Linked DNA regions of Rosistilla ulvae. The protein of the gene in region 1 binds, or shares a complex with, the protein of each later gene. Links are inferred from orthologs where the notes say so. Each region holds a gene or a part of one and is shown on either strand. Other genes may lie near its edges.

Region 1 (8,915 bases):
AGCGAAACGAGCGTCGACAACACAACGTTGGAATCGAGGAAACGCCGTGAGACGCAACACATTCATTCACAATGCGAATTGTGATCGCAAATCGCGCACTATTTGAGAAACCGATATCTACATCGATGCCTCAAAACGCATCTCCCACCAAGGGATACCGGGGACGCTAGCCGACGTCTCAGTTAGAGATCGATTTAATCGATGGGGGCTGCGTCAAGCGAAGAACCAACGCGACCACGTCTCGAACTTCATCGACACGTTCTCCCATCAGCATCTTTTCACCGATTCCACATGGCGTTGCCGTGGGGGAAATCAAAACCGCATTGCCAACTTCCAATGGAACTTCGATTGCAAGATGATCTAACGCGTGCACATCGCGGCGAGATTCCAACCGCAACGCTTGCTCATTGCTGATCCACGCCTGCTTCATATCGCCCGCTTTGTATTCGGGAACCAGCCGTAAGATAATCTCCCCATGATCGCCGCGCCGTGTTTCCATCGAAAACTGGAACAACGGATCGTTCAATCGTCGCCCGGTGAGACTGTCCCCTTTCTTAACTAAAAGAGAAACCTCGCCCCGCATCTGCGAACGGACTGGCAATTCGTAGCGCATCGCGGTCCGACAGAACACGCGTCTGCCGCCATGCGCGACTTCCGACAAAAGATTCGCTTGCTCGAGAAATTGCAACGATTCTTGTTTTGCCCCCGCATTCAATTCCTCGGCAACCAACGCGGGCATGGGCCCCGCAATCCGCCCGGCTCGCAATCCGTTGGCCGCCAATTGTCGTCGTAGATCGTCCGACAGAACTTGTTCATCCACATCGTTCCACAATCGCCAATCGACCTGGTCGTCGCGAATTGGCAGCGAAACAAATCCGATGTCGATGACGGCAGCGCTGGGGGAAGGGCGCGGTGTCGCCAACGCAGCGACCGAGTCATTCGCCTCTTTCCAATTCGCGCAACCAGGAACCAGCCCGATCGATGGAAGCGTTAGAAGCAGCAGGATTGCCCGGTTCATATAGAAGCTTTGTTTTCATCCGGCCACGGAATTTATCTTCGCGGCGAACTCTATATTCGATGGCTGGTAACGCGCTGAAACGCAGTTCAAGCGGCGTTTACGGCAACGATCAATGAACCACACGCAACGCGTCGTCCTGTTCGACGACTAAACCGTTTTCCAAACGGACCGCTCGATCTGCCTGTCGGGCGATCGCATCGTCATGGGTGATCATCACGATTGTTAAGCGATTGTCTTCGTTCAATTTTTGCAGCAGTTCCAGAATCCCATGGCCGGTGCTGCTGTCCAAATTCCCGGTTGGTTCATCGGCCAAAAGCAACGTCGGATTGTTCATCAAAGCGCGAGCAATCGCTGCGCGTTGCATCTCGCCGCCACTCATTTCGCTCGGCCGATGATGACGTCGGTGCGTCAGACCGACCATTTCCAACAACTGCTCGGCACGTTCTTGCGCTGTCTTGCGAACGCCCAGAAACGAAAACAGACGTCGAGCGATCATGGTCGGAACCATCACGTTTTCCAACGCGGTCAGTTCGGGCAGAAGATGATAGAACTGGAAGATCATCCCGATCTGATGATTTCGGTAATAATCGCGTTGCCGCGCCGAAGCGTTATCGATCCGAGCGCCGTTGAACGACACCTCCCCTTGGTCGGGGTGATCCAGCGTCGCCATCAAATGCATCAGCGTGCTTTTGCCGCTGCCGCTACGGCCGACCAACGACGTCATGCTACCGACTTCGATATCGAAATCGACGCCCCGCAGCACGGGAACTTCGATGCGATTCTTGTGATAACTTTTGACCAAACCGCGAACCGACATGATCGGTTCGCCCTCTGGTGCCACACCTTGGGCAAACGCTGACGATTCGGTTTTGATGACTTGGTTCATAATTGGATTACTCATAACGAAGCGCCATTACAGGATGCATTCGCGCCGCGCGCAACGCAGGAAGAACACTTGCCATCACCGCGATTGCCACAGCACCGATCATGACCCACACAACGGTTACCGGGTGAATGATCGTGGGAATCGAGTTGAAGTAGTAGACCGTTGGATCAAAGACCTCTTGCCCCGTGATCTTTTCGATCAGGCCCGCGATGTCATTGATATAGTGAACGAAGGTGAGTCCTCCCAACAGTCCGACTCCCGATCCCGCGATCCCTAACAACAGGCCATAGCTGAGGAAGATGCTCATCACGCCCGTGTTGGAGGCGCCGAGAGCTTTCAGGATTCCGATGTCGCGAGTCTTTTCGACGACGATCATGAAGAACGTGGCCAGAATCCCAAAACCGGCAACGGCGATGATCAGGAACAACAGCACGTTCAGGATCGTCGTTTCCAACCGGACCGCGGCCAACAACGGGCCTTGCATGTCCTGCCATGTTTGAATGTTGTAAGCGTAGATATCGGGTGGAAACTCCGCTCGCAAAGCGTCTCGCACTTCAGCCAGGTTGGTTCCCTCGGCCAGTTTCAATTGAATCGTCGTAATGCTGCGAACACCCGTCGTCGGATCGACCATTCCACGAAACTCTTGCAACCGATTCAACGGCACAAAGGCAAACGTCGAATCGTATTCACTCATCCCACTCTCGTACAAATCGACGACGGTGAAGTGTTGGTTGAGCGCTTTGGTGTCATCGCCGGCGTTGGGGAAAATCACGCGTACGTCATCCCCGGGACGGCAATAATAGTAATCGCCAACCTCGCCATCGGGATCCCGGAAACGTGTGCTGCAGGTCGTGATCCCAAGGATGATTCCGCAGAACTGTTCTTTTTCGGGGTCGAATTCGCGAGCGGCGTTCTCTTCGGCGACCTGGGAAAACATGCCATCCGAACCAAACGAATCGATGCTCGGCCCAGCCGTTGGTCCCGAGGTTTGACCGGCCGCTTTGCGAGCCGCTTCGGCCTGACGGATCTCTTGCTGATAAGCTTTTTGATAGACGGCCCAAGCCCGACGATAGACCCATCCCGATTCGGGGAAGTGTTTTCGATCGCTGCCGTAGCCGCTGTCATGCAGTTCAAACGACGCGGTATCGCGGTTGTCGGGGTGCAGCAGACAGCGACCGAAGTCACTCACATCGCCGTATGTTTTTGGATCGACCCCGATCAGATTGATCTGTTTGGTGATCAATTGGCCGTTGTGTTCGATTCCCAGCATCGCCGGAACGTGAACACTGCACGTTGTGCCAACCAACTTGTCCCCCGTCACGCGGCGGATGCGTTCCAGATGCTTCTCTTGGTCGGGCATGCCGCCACTGCTGTGACAGTCGATGACGACGTCCGAGAGCAGTTCGTTCATCCGTGAATGCATTTCGGCGGAGAAACCCGCCATGACACTGTTGACCACAATCAGCGTGGCCACCCCAAGGGTGACACTGATAATCGAAGCCAAGGCGATATAGCGAGTCCGCAAGTAGCGGAAGCAAAGAACCCAACGGTACATTCGTCGTCCCAAGGATTTCTGAGGAAAACGCAGCATCACCGAGATCCCATCTCGGTCGAGCGGCGGCGAAGTATAGACGTCGCGGCGCGCTGGCGTAAACCTCAACCTGGACGATCAGGAACTGAATTCTCGCGCAATAAAGGTCGTATCGTGACGCCCTTCGATGAATTCGGGGTGCTCCAGGATCTTGCGATGCAGCGAAGCAGTCGTCGCGATCCCGCCCACTTCCAATTCGTAGAGTGCTCGCAACATGCAAGCGATCGCTTCCTCGCGAGTCGGACGATGGACAATCAATTTGCCGATCATCGAATCGTAATAAGGAGGGACGGTGTAGCCGGCGTAGACGTGCGAATCAAAGCGGACGCCGAGTCCTCCGGGAGCGAAAAACGATTCGATTTTACCCGGGTTGGGCATGAAGTTCTTATCGGGGTTTTCGGCGTTGATCCGACATTCGATCGACGACCCGCGACATTGGATGTCATCCTGGGTGAATGGCAACGGTTGCCCCGCGGCGACACAGATCTGTTGCTTGATCAGATCGACCCCGGTCACCATTTCGGTTACCGGATGTTCGACCTGAATCCGCGCGTTGACCTCGATAAAGTAGAAGTCATCGTTCTTGTCGACGATAAATTCGACAGTACCGGCGTTGTAATAGTTCGCGTTCTGAATCATCCGAACCGCTGCGTCGCAGATCTCTTTACGTCGCTTGTCGGGCAACAACGGCGACGGCGCCTCTTCGATCAATTTTTGATGGCGGCGTTGAACCGAACAATCGCGTTCGTGCAGATGGACGACGTTCCCTTGTTGATCGGCGATGATCTGAACTTCGATATGCCGCGGCTGTTCGATAAACTTCTCCAGATAGACGCCGCCGTTTCCAAACGCTGCTTCGGCTTCTTGACGGGCCTGTTGCAACGCGGTCTCGAGCACCTCGGGCGACTCCGCAACTCGCATCCCTTTACCACCACCACCGGCAGTCGCTTTGATCAACACCGGGTATCCGATCGTCTTGGCGACGGCCAATGCTTCTTCGGTGTCGGTCAACAGTCCGTCGCTGCCAGGAACCACAGGGACGCCAGCGGATTGCGCCAGGGCGCGGGCGGAGTTCTTATCGCCAAGCATTTCCATCGATTCGGGCAGTGGTCCGATGAAATCGATGTTACAGCTGCGGCAGACCTCATTGAAGTCAGCGTTTTCGGCGAGAAAGCCATAACCGGGGTGGATCGCCTCGGCACCGCCCACTTCGGCCGCGCTGATCACTTGATCGATCCGCAGATAGCTTTCCGCACTTCGCGCCGGACCGATACAAAACGCCGCGTCCGCCAACCGGACATGCGCCGATTCGCGATCCGCTTCGCTGTAAACGGCGACCGATTCAATGCCCATTTCGCGGCAGGCACGGATAATTCGCAGCGCGATTTCACCACGGTTTGCAATGAGGATCCGGTTATACATCCGATTGAAAATTTCCAGGGGCTGAGGCGGGCGTTGTTGGATAACCTGGCAGCCGATCGAAGACCGGCTACCGGCGATTTGAAGCGTTGGGACACTGACGCTCGCGACGCCAATGCGTCGCGGTCAGCGTTTGGGAGACATCGCGATGCGTTACGCCGAGGTGTCGATTTTGAACAATGGTTTGCCAAAATCGACAGCTTCGCCATCTTTGGCCAACACAGCAACGACTTTGCCCGAGATCTCCGCTGGGATTTCGTTGAAGACTTTCATCGCTTCGACGATACAAATAGTTGTCTCAGCGTTGATCGAGTCACCTACGTTAACAAACGTGGGGGATTCAGGATTTGGACGCGCGTAGAACGTGCCGACCATCGGAGCCTTGATGATCGCGATGTTCGCGCCATCGGTCTCCGCAGCGGCAACCGGTGCCGGCGCTGCCGCAGCGACCGGCGCTTGCATCATCATCGGAGCGGGGGCTGCAGCGACTCCGCCACGACAAAGTTTGATTTGTTTCTCGTCCTGCTTCAAATCAACTTCGGCAAGGTTGTGCTCTTCCATCAGCTCGACGAGCTTGCGGATCTGTTCGATATCAAAAACGTCGCCTGACATGTTCACTCCAACATGGGTTCCACAACGACACCTAAAAGCGTCTCATACAGCGATTGGCATCGCAGTTCGTTGCGTTGTACTATATTTGGCATGGACGGGGGTGGTAGCCGCGAGCTCGTTGTAATCGACGAACTCCGCAGGCATTAGCGCACCCATTGGTACGCCGGGTCACTTTTTACAGGATTACCGTGCAATCATCGAGACCCTTTGGCAAACTCGATAAGACTTCGTAGCCATTTTCGGTCACCAAGACATCATCTTCGATCCGCACCCCCAGTTTCCCGGGTAGGTAGATCCCCGGTTCGACGGTGACGATCATCCCCGTTTGCAGCTCCCCTTCAGTGATTGCCGAAATTCGGGGCGATTCATGGACTTGCAAACCGATTCCATGCCCCAAACCGTGGCTGAAGTAATCCCCAAATCCGGCGTCAGCGATCACGTCGCGCGCTGCGGCGTCGACAGTTTTCAAGGCAACGCCAGGGCCAATCGCCGAAATTGCTGCCATTTGAGCCTCCAAAACGACAGGATAAATTTCCGCCATTTCGGCCGACGGGGCACCAATCGCCGTCATCCGTGTCAAATCGCTCGTATACCCTTTATATTTGGCTCCCCAATCGAGCAGTAGCGCGGGATCGTCGCCGATCCGTCGCTGGCCTGGCTGGGCATGCGGCAGGGCGGCATTGGGTCCAATCGCCGCAATGGTAGCAAAGCCGCAACCTTCGCCGCCAAAGTGACGGATCCAGTGTTCGACGTTATGAGCGATTTCGAGTTCGGTTTGTCCGTGCCGCAACGTCGCTCGGATCGCCAAAAACGTTCGCTCCGCAATCCGCACCGCTTCGCGAATCGTCTCGATTTCCGACGCTTCTTTAATTTGACGCAATTGCGGCACGAGCCCGTTGGCTGGGACCAAGGTCTGATTCGCCAGGACCGATCGAAAGCCTTCCGCCAATCCCCAACTGATATCATTTGCGTCCAAGCCGACCGTTTTGACAGAGAAGTCCTCGACCGCTTGGCCAACCAATTGGGTCATCGTCCGCTCGGGACCGCGGACAAACGCTTCCAGGTCGCCACACTCTTGTTCGATCTGCGTCTCGTAACGCCGGTCGCTGAGGATCGCCGCTCGCGATCCGGAGATCAAAAGATAGCTGCTATCGCCGGTGAAGCCGGACAAATAGCGGACATCGGTTTCGCCGGTCACCAGCAGACAATCGACAGATTGCTGGGCTAGCAAATCTCGCAGTTTTTCAATTCGTGTGGGCATCGATTCGCGTCGCTCCGCTGAAAGTAGAATAGACGGGTGTTGCGGCGCGCGATGCCGCTGCGAAACTTGATCGGTAGGAAAATCCCCACGGCTTGAGCATCGTATGGGTTCAATACGACACAACGCGGCGAGAGACGTTCGGCCAATGCTATCATCGCTGCGTTCAGATGAAAACGATCGGCGACGCGTTGCCTCGTCCGCGAGTTGCGTTGGAATGGGTTCGCCGGACCGAAGGTGCGACGGCGAGCAGCAAACCGCGACGCTGCAAGATCGCGGAACAGCTGGGACCGAGCGTGACTATCTAGTACGCACCTTCGCAGAACGCGACCGTCTTGATCGTGCGGGTTAAGATGTAGCAATCCAACCAAACCGACCACGAACTGACATACCGGCGATCGAGTTCGATGCGTCGTTCATAGGTAGTGTTGTTGCGACCGCTGACCTGCCACAGTCCGGTCAGCCCGGGCTGGACGGCAACGTACAGCGGGTAGGCTTCCGCATATTTTTCGATCTCTGCAGTGACGATCGGCCGCGGGCCGACCAGACTCATGTCGCCAACCAAAACATTGATCAATTGCGGCAATTCATCCAGACTGGTCTTTCGCAAAAACGAACCGACGCGGGTGACACGAGGATCTTGTTTCAGTTTGTGATCGAGTTCCCACTCGCGACGCAATTCGGGGTTTTCCGCTAGATGGCTCTGCAAAACCTGGTCCGCATTTTGGACCATTGTGCGAAATTTCCAAACGCGGATCGTGCGGCCATACCGCCCCACACGGCTGTGCCGATAAAAGACGGGTCCCGGCGAGCTCAATCGAATCGATAACCCGATCGCGGCCATCAACGGCAACAGCACGGGAACCGCAGCCAACACAGCGATCAGATCGATGCATCGTTTAAGCATCAGATTGCCCGGTTGCAACAGACCATTTTCGGTGTGCGATGCGGGAGCCAAGCCGGGGCATCGATCGTGTCCGAAACCGACACTACAAAATTCCATCCGCTCTATTCGAGGGATGTGCAATCCAAGCTGGCCCATCGCATCTTCGGAATAATCGCATTGATCTGCGGCGACCAACAACGTCGCCGCGTTGAGACTGCGACAGATGTCGTGCAATTCCGCGGCCGGACCGAGGTATTCGATCGTCTCAACGCCACCCTCTTCCTGATCCCAATAGGGCTCCGAGCAGCGAACGTATCCGAGCACGCGATACCCAAGCTGTGTCAGTTGGCGAGGTTTTTGTTCGTTCAGATATTCCGTCGCGGAATCGCCCACGACGATGCAACGCGTTCCCCACCAAGAGGTCTTCGCCAATTGGAGTCGAGCCAGATAGCGAGCGATCGGCAACCCGACCAAGCAGCCGATCCAGAGAAGCACGATCATCGAAACGCTAGCCAAATCGAACGCGACGAATCCCAATACGCCAATCGCCAACAGACACGCAGCGATGGTCGACGCCATCGTGTAGCGTTTCAGTTCGATCGCCGGGTTGACTCCGATGGCTGGGTACATCCGATACGATGCCAGCAACAAGCCCCAACCGATCGAGACGGGAACCACCACGCCCGCCGAGAGCGATGTTATCGCCGCGGGCATCGCCCCCACCACCGCAAGCAACGCCAGGAGGCCTGAAACAACACACGCATCCACCACAACAAGCGGAAGGCACGTCACGATCCGCTGCATCAGCAAACGTCGCCCTAGGTAGAACGCAATGTTAGGATCTAACTGCAATTCCGTCGACCGTTGTGAGGTCGATGGAGATGGCATCAGCATGGTAGTCATGGCAAATTTCGTCGTCAGACGAACTTATAAAATAGAGAATCCAATCCGGCGTCCCACTACCCCAAAGACCCGCAACAATGACAACTCCCCTCAATAAACCGTAATTACCCGGGATGCTGATTCAATGTTGAGGTTTGCGATTCCATTCGGAAGAAGCGTTGGAACACGCGGATAGTTCGCCTGTCCCAAGCCTCTTACTTGAAATCCAACGGGCACTCGGCTTGCTTACCTCGGTGCCCGCACCGCCCCCACATCTGGGTTTTGCGGCGCAGCTCGCCACCCTTGCCGCAACGGCAATGCAAATCACCTTGCCGTAAGCAAAAACAGGTTGTCGCAGAACGA
Region 2 (8,994 bases), 2.4 Mb from region 1 along the record:
CAGCATCGCAAAACCGATCGTTGCCGCGGCACCGCTGGCTGGGCCAGCCGATTGCAATTGATATCCCGTGCGGAATCCAACGCTCTCGATCTCGACGGCATCTTCGTACGTCGTGACTCGCGATTCGCCAGCGATCTGAATATCGTAAGCCGCCTTCTTCACCCACCGCGATGCGAAGGCTTCGAAGTCGACTGCGGTGGCGACCGAACTGGCTTTTAAGCACTGCCGGAGCGCCGAAACTCTCCAGAACGATGCAGCCAGAAACAGTCCGCTGATCCGGTCTGCTTCCAAGCGACCAACCGCCGTCGCACCGTGGGCGATCGGACGTCGCAACCGCAGCGCATTGGTGGTCCAACCGGCAGCCAGGATCAGATCGTGATCGTCCATGTCGCAAACCAACGGCGAAGCGCAAGCAACGTCGTGATCGGCAAAGGTTTCGTCGATCGAATCGGTCCAGCCGGAGGTGGCTTGAAAGCCATCTGCCAACACGTGAACGATTGGACTGGTGGCGATTTCGCTGCCCGCCCGCACGAGGTTCAGCAGCGTGCAGTCGTTACCGACAGCAAAACAAACCTCACCGGCCAGTTCAAAGGGGTCTTCATAATTGCCGTCGTGGGCAACGATCACTTCACAATCATCGGGACGATTCTCCAGCACGGAAACCAATGTGGTTTCGAAGTCTTCGGAATGGGATCGCAGCGGAATAATGATCGATAAACGTGGCACGTTTACCTCCTGACACACATCGCTTGAGATAGCGGATGGACCTGAATGGCGGGCCTCAAATGTTGTCGCTCGCACTATGCGGATTTGATCGGAACGCGATGCAAGACAACGCAATCAATCCAATTCAGATGGCAGATAAAATGCACTCTGCCAAGGTCGCCACTTTGCCAATCGGTACAGTTTACCGATTGGCAGTGCAGGAAGAATTGCTAGCAATATGCCAGCTGGCTATGCCAAGAAGGTCCGTAGGACGGGGGCGATCGATGCCGATGCCGGTTGAGCGTCGCGAGTGTTCCAATAAGGGAAATCACCGTAGGCCTTGAGTTCGTAATACAGCAGGATGCAGGCGATAAACAGGGCCAAAGCACTGCAGATCAACATCACCGTATAAACACTTAACGCTTGCTTCTGCTTGACGCTATTTGATGCTTGTGTCGACACGGTCGCCCTCCTTCATGATTCCGCTCTGCAGCTCGGGCAGGATCTCAGCTACGCTTTGATTCGGTTCGGTCTTGCGAACACGCAGCCGTCCCAGATACTTGCCACCGCGCGTGACCTCCAGAAAATGTCCCTCTCGCAAGCCTTCGTCGTAACCGATCGAAACCTGCACCAAACGGCTGGGCTGGCTGACCAACAAGACGACGCCATTACGTTTGGGCGGAGCGTTGTCGATCGGATCCTCGGGGTTGATGTCCGCTGCCGTGATCACTTCTTTGTAACGAGTGTTCTGAGCGATCAATTGACCGTTGCGTTCTTGCATCTCCGAAACGACACCCTTGGTCGCGTTCAGTTCATCGCTGACCCGAGCGGCGGTGTAGAACAATTGATCGCGATCTTCGCGTTCCTTGCGAATCTGCATCCGCAGGTCGGAGTTCTCGGTCGTTAGACGAGTCAATTCTTGAGTCTGCGTGTTGACCTCTTGAGTCAACGCAGTCTTCAAACCTTCTAACGTCTGAACTTCGCTGACCGCATTCTGCAGGTTGCTTTTCAGCTCCGAAGCTTCGGTCTGCAGCGCCGCAAGCGCGGTCCGCCGAGCAGCTCGCTCGTGAGCCAACGCGACTTCGGCACGAGTCAACGACTCCTGCAACTGTTTGATTCCCCGCTCCTTCGCTTCGACCATCTGCTTGAGACCGGTCGATGGATTGATTGCGGCGTCGCGCCAGTTTTTGTGCGTTGCGGTAACCATGATGGCGAGCAACAAGAAGCTCATGCTGAGCACAAAAATCAGCGCTGAAAATATCTTTCCCAGAAAGGTCATGGAAGGTTTCCCTACACGTTACGGAGCGAACCGAGTTTGCCCGTCAGGTCGCACGAGAATTGGACGACAGACAAGGTTAGGACCGGACAAATATTGAAGCACGTTTGAAGTATAGTCAGCGCCAGAAAATGATTCAAACATTAAACCACGAATCCCAAAATGCCTCGCAAGAGGGGGTGTGGTTGCAGCGAATGAGCGAATTACCAGCTGTACAGCGACTCGCCGCCCCCGAATCGTCCCCAAGTTTGCCGGTTGGGGAACTCATGAGTCCACCGGTTTGCGAGCCCGGTTTCGAATTAGGTCGCCGACTTCTGCTCCGACCTGACCCCTTTGATCTGCCTTAAGAAGGCTTCCATCGATGGCATCCGGTCCTGCACGTTGGGGCTGATACATCGCATGATCGCCGTCGCAAGCACAGGATTCAGATCGGGGCGGAACTCCAAAATCGGAGTCGGCGGATGGGTGTCGTGCTGTAGCGCCGCTTTGCCGGTGGTGTCGTTGACCGGCCAAGGAAAATCGAAAGCACACAACGTGTAGATCGAAACGCCAAAGGCGAACACGTCGACGCGTTGATCGGTCTGCCGGCGGCGAACGATTTCCGGTGCCATATAAAGAGGCGTCCCGGTTCGGTTGCCCGGCTGCATGTAGGGGGGCAACGCGGGAACGGTCAAACCGAAATCAATAAGCTTCACCCGCTCCATGTCGGCGGAACAGATGAAGTTGCGAGGGCAGATGTCGCGGTGAATGAACCCCTTCTCGTGGACGTACTTCATCCCCTCGGCCATCTGTCGGATCAACGATAAACGCTTCCCCGCCAAGGTCTCTTCTTTCCGCGTCTGGATGACCTGCAACAGCCCAGGGCCGTCGACATATTCCATCACCAGATAGGGTTGCCCCTGCTTGGTGGTGCCATATTCGTAGGTCTCGACAACGTTGGGGTGCTGCATTTGCACAGCGATCGCCCCTTCGATCGGTTTCTTGAGGCCTTTGAAGCGGGCTTCGAAGGTGGCTACTTTTTCGGCGTCGCACAATTTCAGCCCGACGACGCGGTTGTATTGCCGATCCCGGGCGGTGATGAAGTTACTCATCGTCCCCGAAACGGCCGACCGCATCCGCTCAAAGCGGGCTTCGACGTCCAGGCTGTTGCTCCCCTTGGTCCGCTTGCTCGCCGGAGCCACAGCGGCGTCGGAATCTCCCTCTTCCGTCTTCTTTTTGCCGATCAGCGATTGAATTTTATCCAGCAGTCCCATAAACGTAATCGCAGTCGAGAGAAGGAGTTTTATTTGCCACAGTAGTCGATGACGCGAGCGATCTCCGATTTCAGTCGATCGCGAGCGACGATACGATCGATAAAACCGTGCTCCAACAGGAATTCGCTGGTCTGAAAGCCCTCGGGCAATTCGATGCCGATCGTCGCTTTGATCGTCCGCGGTCCGGCGAAACCGATCAGCGCCTTGGGCTCAGCGAAACAGAGATCTCCCAACGAAGCGAAACTGGCAGCAACCCCACCCATAGTGGGGTTGGTCAGTACGCTGATAAACAGGCCGCCCGATTCGTGATACCGAGCCAACGCCGCGGAGACCTTCGCCATCTGCATCAGCGACAAGATCCCTTCGTGCATCCGAGCCCCGCCGCCGGAGCCACTAATAATGATCAAGGGTAGGTTCTGTTCGGTCGCTCGTTCGATCAACCGCGTCAACCGCTCGCCAACAACCGAGCCCATGCTCCCCATGATAAACGCACTGTCGGTAACTCCAAACGCAACCCGGCGAGCCCGAATCATCCCGGTGCCGGTCAGAGCAGCATCGACCAATCCGGTCCGCTTCTGTTCGGCTAGCAATCGCTCGGCATAACGTTTTCGGTCAGCAAATTCCAAGGGATCGGTGGGCCTCAGCTCTTCGTCCCAAGCCTCAAACGTCCCTTCATCCAAGACCTGTTCGACCCGATCGGCTGCCGAAACGTAAAGATGGTGGTCGCATTTAGGGCAGACATTCAGCCGCCGTTGGACCTCTTTGCGGTAGACGCTCGACAGACATCCGGGGCATTTAATCCACAATCCCTCAGGAATACCGCGTTTTTTGGTATTCGGGGCTTCGCTGTTCGATTCGACGGTCGCCATGCAATTATTCACCCATCAAAGGGTCAGTGAAGTAACTAATTTCGCCTTGTTCGCAATCCAAGTGTATCGGTAATCGCGATTATTCGCTGCGTCGATTTCACCAGCCCGCATTCAGAAGTGGGCCCGGCAACGCTTCGACTCCCGTTAGCCTACGATACCGCTGCACTTTCTTCTAGGCATATAGCGTGCGACCTGCGTGCGTGCGAGCATACGATTATTGTAATCAGCTTTCACTGCGTCGCACGTAAAAGGACGTTTCGGCAGGGCTGATAAATGTTTGAGCTTCGGCAAACTTGCCGCCCCAAACTGCCGTCATCCCCAAGTCGTCAGTTCTCCACGTTCGTCGAAGCGGCTGACCGACCGCTCAATCGCTCTCGCACCCCCTCAAGTGGAACTGGCGTGCATCCCCAACCTATTGAAAGACACACCCGATGGCACGTTGGAAAATCGCCGGTATCAACTTCGAACATTTTCACATGGGCGACAACTTGCGGCTGGCCGCGGCGATTCCCGACGTCGAAATCGTTGGCCTGTGCGATGAACAACCCGATCGCATGCAGCAAGCGATCGAGGAATTGCAACTGCCCAGCGAAAAGGTCTTCAGCGATTGGCAGGCTTGCTTGGACCAGACACAGCCCGACATCGTGCTGTTGTGCCCGGCCGCTGCGGGGCACGGACTGTGGACCGAGCGTGTGATGGCTCATAGAGTTGATGTGCTGATCGAAAAACCGATGGCGGCGTCGCTCGCCGAAGCCGATTCGATGATCGACGCGGCGCAGCGGGCTGATCGAACGCTGGCGATCAATTGGCCGATGGCCTGGTTTCCCACCCATCGCACCGCTCATCGATTGATCCGCGAAGGGACGATCGGCGACGTGATCGAGGTTCATTATTACGACGGCAATCGCGGACCGCTGCACCATGCGGCCGGCAAGCAGCAGCGAACGGCGGAGCAGATTGCCGCCGACAAACCGAACAGCTGGTTCTATCAGAAGGCGGCTGGCGGCGGAGCGTTGTTGGATTACCTGGGCTATGGAGCGACGTTGGCGACATGGTTCAACGGCGGCCAACGCCCGATCGAAGTCACGGCGGTCGTCGACCAACCGGCGGGGCTGGAAGTCGACGAGCACTGCGTGGCGGTGCTCCGTTATGCAACCGGACTCAGCAAGTTGGAGACCCGTTGGGGAACGTTCACCGATCCTTGGACACACCAACCGCAACCGCGATGCGGATTTGTGATCGTCGGCACCGAAGGAACGATCGGATGTTTCGATTACCAACCGACGGTCCGACTGCAGACCCGCGAAGAGCCCGCCGGCGTGGAGATCCCCGTCGATGCGATGCCGCTGATCGACAGCAATCCCGTCGCCTACCTGATCCACTGTTTGGAAAACCGATTGCCGATCGAAGGGCCACTCTCACCGGAAACCTCGCGGATCGGACAACAGATCGTCGACACAGCGATCGCCAGCGCCGCGGCCAAGCAAACGCTGCCGCTGTTAAATTAGAGGCATACCTGCCCGATGACGGAACCGAATATGAACGCCGCTGAAAACTGGACAACGATCGCCAAATCCGAAGAGATCGAAGAGGGGATTGGCCGCGAGTTCCTTGTCGGCACGCGGATCGTCGCCGTCTTTCGAGTCGATGGCCAATTGTTTGCGATCGATGGAATCTGCCCGCATCAAGGCGGACCGTTGGCCGATGGAGCGGTTCGCGACGGCTGCGTCACCTGTCCCTGGCACGGCTGGCAATTCGAACTCACTTCGGGGCGGCATACGATCAGCGGCCGCAACTTGGCCGAAACGTTCCCGATCCGCGATCGCGACGGCATCGTCGAATTAATAGTCGCCGACGAGGTCTGAACAAACTTTCTTTCGAATATCGCTTTTTCCGACCAAGCTTCCCCACCGCTCAACGAACAGTGTGATGGTCGCCTTTCGCTCCGCGAAAGTGCGTTCGATGCGTCCGCCATACCAGCACGAAGCGCAAGCGAGTGATACGCGTAGGAACGATCGCCTCGCCTGCGTTTCGTGAGCGAACCGTTAACACTCGCTTGCGCTTCGTGCTAGTAATTCGTGCTAGCAATAAACCCGCAACGAATGCTGGCGAACGTTATATTGGATTACGTCTCACGACCGTTTCGATAACCACATTCCCCTGCGAAACCACAAATCGCGTCCGGTGATGACAACATGAAATGGTATCAATCGCTCGCACGTTGGACGCTCCTGGCAGCCGTGGGCTTGCTGGGCGTCGGCTACCTTGCCAACGGCCTATCGGGCGATGGACGATCGACGCAGCCGCCGCCGATACCGAAAGGCACCACGGCCAGCGAGACCGCCGATTGGATGGAGGTGGTTCGCGATGTCGACGCCGAATTCGAAACAACATGGACTCGCGAGAGTTTGTCGACAGCACCGGCCGCCGATTGGCAGACGGTCAGTCGCCGCGTCTCGCTGGCGCTGATCGGCAGCAGCATCTCGCTGGAGGATATGCGATGGTTGGAGTCGCTGCCCGAAGGGACGCAGGTCGATGCGTTGACCGAACGCTTGTTAGCCGACCACCGCTTCGCCGACTACTGGGCCGAACGTCTGGGCCGCGCATACGTCGGCGCCGACGAAGGCCCTTTTATCGTCTACCGCCGCCGACGCTTTATCACCTGGCTGTCGCAACAACTGCACGATCAAGTTCCCTACTCGCAGATCGTCCGCCAACTGATAACCGCCAAAGGGATCTGGACCGAAAATCCGCAAGTCAACTTCCTCACCGTGACGTTGGACACCACGGAGAAAGGCCGCGTCGATCCGGTCCGCCTGGCAGCCCGCACCAGCCGCGCGTTCTTGGGAATGCGGATCGATTGCCTGGAGTGTCACGACGACTTTCTGGGCAACGTCAACTTGGGAACCACTTCGGAACCGCTCGAAGGAACGCAGCGCGACTTCCATCACCTTGCCGCCTTCTACAGCACCGCTGCGAATTCGATTCAGGGGATTCGCGACGACGGCGAGGCTTACGAATATCAATTCCTTTACGAGGACGAGACCGAAGAGGTCGAACCGATCGTCCCGTTTCTGCCCGAACTGCTGACGACCGATCCCGCCGCCGACGACCTTCCCACGCGGCAACAGCTCGCCCACTGGGTCACCCATCCCGAAAACATCCCCGCCGCCCGCGCTGCGGTCAATCGCGTCTGGGCGTTGATGTTTGGTAAACCGTTGTCCGATCCAGTCGATGACATCCCGTTGCACGGTCCCTTCCCGGCTGGCCTGGATCGGTTGGCTCACGATTTTGCCGAGCATGACTGGGACCTGCGTCGCTTGATCCGGATCATCAGTCATCTGCAAACCTTTCAACTCGACAGTCGCTGCGACTTCGAAGTCACCAGCGAACACGAGCAGGCTTGGGCGGTCTACCCGCTGATTCGTCTGCGTCCCGAACAGGTTGCCAGTTCGATCATCCAGTCGTGCCGTCTGGCCACGCTCGATCGCCAATCGGCTCTGCTGGTTCAACTGCAAGCCTTCGGCGAGAAGAACGACTTCATCAATCGTTATGGCGACACCGGCGAAGACGAATTTGGACAGGATGCGATCACGATTACGCAACGGCTGTTGGCGATGAATGGCAAACTTGTCAACGAGCGGACCGGGGAGAACCCGTTCATGAATGCGTCGTCGCAGATCGCGATGTTCGCCACCGACGACGCCCACGCCGTGGAGATCACGTATCTATCGATCTTAAATCGGCGGCCGACCGACGAAGAGTCGGCCGCTTGGATTCGACAATCCGAACAGGGCGTCTCGCGTCGACAGTTCGTCGAAGACCTGTATTGGATCCTGATCAACAGCAGCGAATTCAGCTGGAACCATTAACCCCCACTCGCCTGCGGAAGTCCATTCCATGAACATCGACTGTGGTTCACACGCTCACCTCTCGCGGCGCTCGCTGTTGCAATCCGCCGGCGCACTCAGCATGACCGCATTGGCCAACCAACTGGCTCGCGGCAGCGAACAATCCTCGAAGCCTGTGCGGCCGAAATCGATCATCATCTTGTGGCTCAAAGGAGCTCCCAGCCAATACGAAACCTTCGACCCTCACGCCGGCACAAAATACGGCGGCGAAGTCGCAGCGATCGACACGACGGCTCGCGACGTGCAGATCTCTGAGTTTCTTCCGCAGACGGCAGAACAAATGCACCGCGTTGCGTTGGTCCGTTCGGTGACCAGCAAAGAAGGTGACCATCAACGTGCGTTTTACAACATCCAAACTGGCTGGCGTCCCGACCCGACCGTGGTCCATCCATCGATCGGATCGATCGTTTGCCATGAGCTTCCCGGCGGCGCGGACATTCCTCGGCACATCTCGATCCTGCCCGATAACTCCGCCGGACGCGGCGGCTATCTAGGAGCGAAATACGACGCATTTAAAGTCTACGATCCGGCTAATAAAGTCCCCGACATTCGGCCTTATGTCGGTGAGAAGCGGTTCCAGCGCCGCGTCGATGGTTTGATGGACGTGGTGGAATCGAATTTCCGCAAAGGCCGGTTGCGCGATCTCGATCGCGATCGCACCCTGCACGGGATCGCCACCAAGAGTGCGCTGACGATGATGGACAGCGATCAATTAGCAGCGTTTGAAGTCGACAAAGAATCGAAAGCGTTGCGATCTCAGTTCGGCGAGACAGCCTTTGGCCGTGGATGCCTTGCCGCAGCCCGGTTGATCGAAGTGGGAGTGCGATGTGTCGAAGTTGGCCTGTCGGGCTGGGACACCCACGCCGACAATCACAACGGCCAGCGGACGCAGTGCGAAATCCTCGACCCCGCCTATGCGACGCTGTTGCAGGTGCTGGCCGATCGCGATCTGCTCGATTCGACATTGGTCGTCTGCGGCG

The links.
Region 2: the proteins of accC (region 1) and accD are in contact, whole or in part, in a solved structure (PDB 8UXZ), measured with the Escherichia coli proteins. The link is inferred for Rosistilla ulvae from one-to-one orthologs.

What each region holds. Positions count from the first base shown.
Region 1 is NZ_CP036261.1:4,844,535-4,853,449, forward strand. Bases 2,746-5,620 are described here. They hold accC (acetyl-CoA carboxylase biotin carboxylase subunit), read right to left. Parts: upstream 4,918-5,620; coding sequence 3,574-4,917; downstream 2,746-3,573. Other genes in these bases: EC9_RS17100 (ABC transporter permease), read right to left, coding at 2,746-3,459; accB (acetyl-CoA carboxylase biotin carboxyl carrier protein), read right to left, coding at 5,068-5,526. Outside these bases: EC9_RS17090 (hypothetical protein), read right to left, coding at 179-1,018; EC9_RS17095 (ABC transporter ATP-binding protein), read right to left, coding at 1,128-1,919; more of EC9_RS17100, read right to left, coding at 1,912-2,745; EC9_RS17115 (M24 family metallopeptidase), read right to left, coding at 5,702-6,787; EC9_RS17120 (hypothetical protein), read left to right, coding at 6,880-7,092; EC9_RS17125 (exopolysaccharide biosynthesis polyprenyl glycosylphosphotransferase), read right to left, coding at 7,089-8,573. UniProt on the Escherichia coli protein: This protein is a component of the acetyl coenzyme A carboxylase complex; first, biotin carboxylase catalyzes the carboxylation of the carrier protein and then the transcarboxylase transfers the carboxyl group to form malonyl-CoA.
Region 2 is NZ_CP036261.1:7,269,523-7,278,516, forward strand. The notes cover bases 2,184-5,137. They hold accD (acetyl-CoA carboxylase, carboxyltransferase subunit beta), read right to left. Parts: upstream 4,104-5,137; coding sequence 3,264-4,103; downstream 2,184-3,263. Other genes in these bases: EC9_RS25615 (serine/threonine-protein kinase), read right to left, coding at 2,281-3,234; EC9_RS25625 (Gfo/Idh/MocA family protein), read left to right, coding at 4,535-5,137. Also shown: EC9_RS25600 (glycosyltransferase family A protein), read right to left, coding at 1-726; EC9_RS25605 (hypothetical protein), read right to left, coding at 955-1,167; EC9_RS25610 (hypothetical protein), read right to left, coding at 1,145-1,984; more of EC9_RS25625, read left to right, coding at 5,138-5,611; EC9_RS25630 (Rieske (2Fe-2S) protein), read left to right, coding at 5,642-5,968; EC9_RS25635 (DUF1553 domain-containing protein), read left to right, coding at 6,299-7,975; EC9_RS25640 (DUF1501 domain-containing protein), read left to right, coding at 8,004-8,994.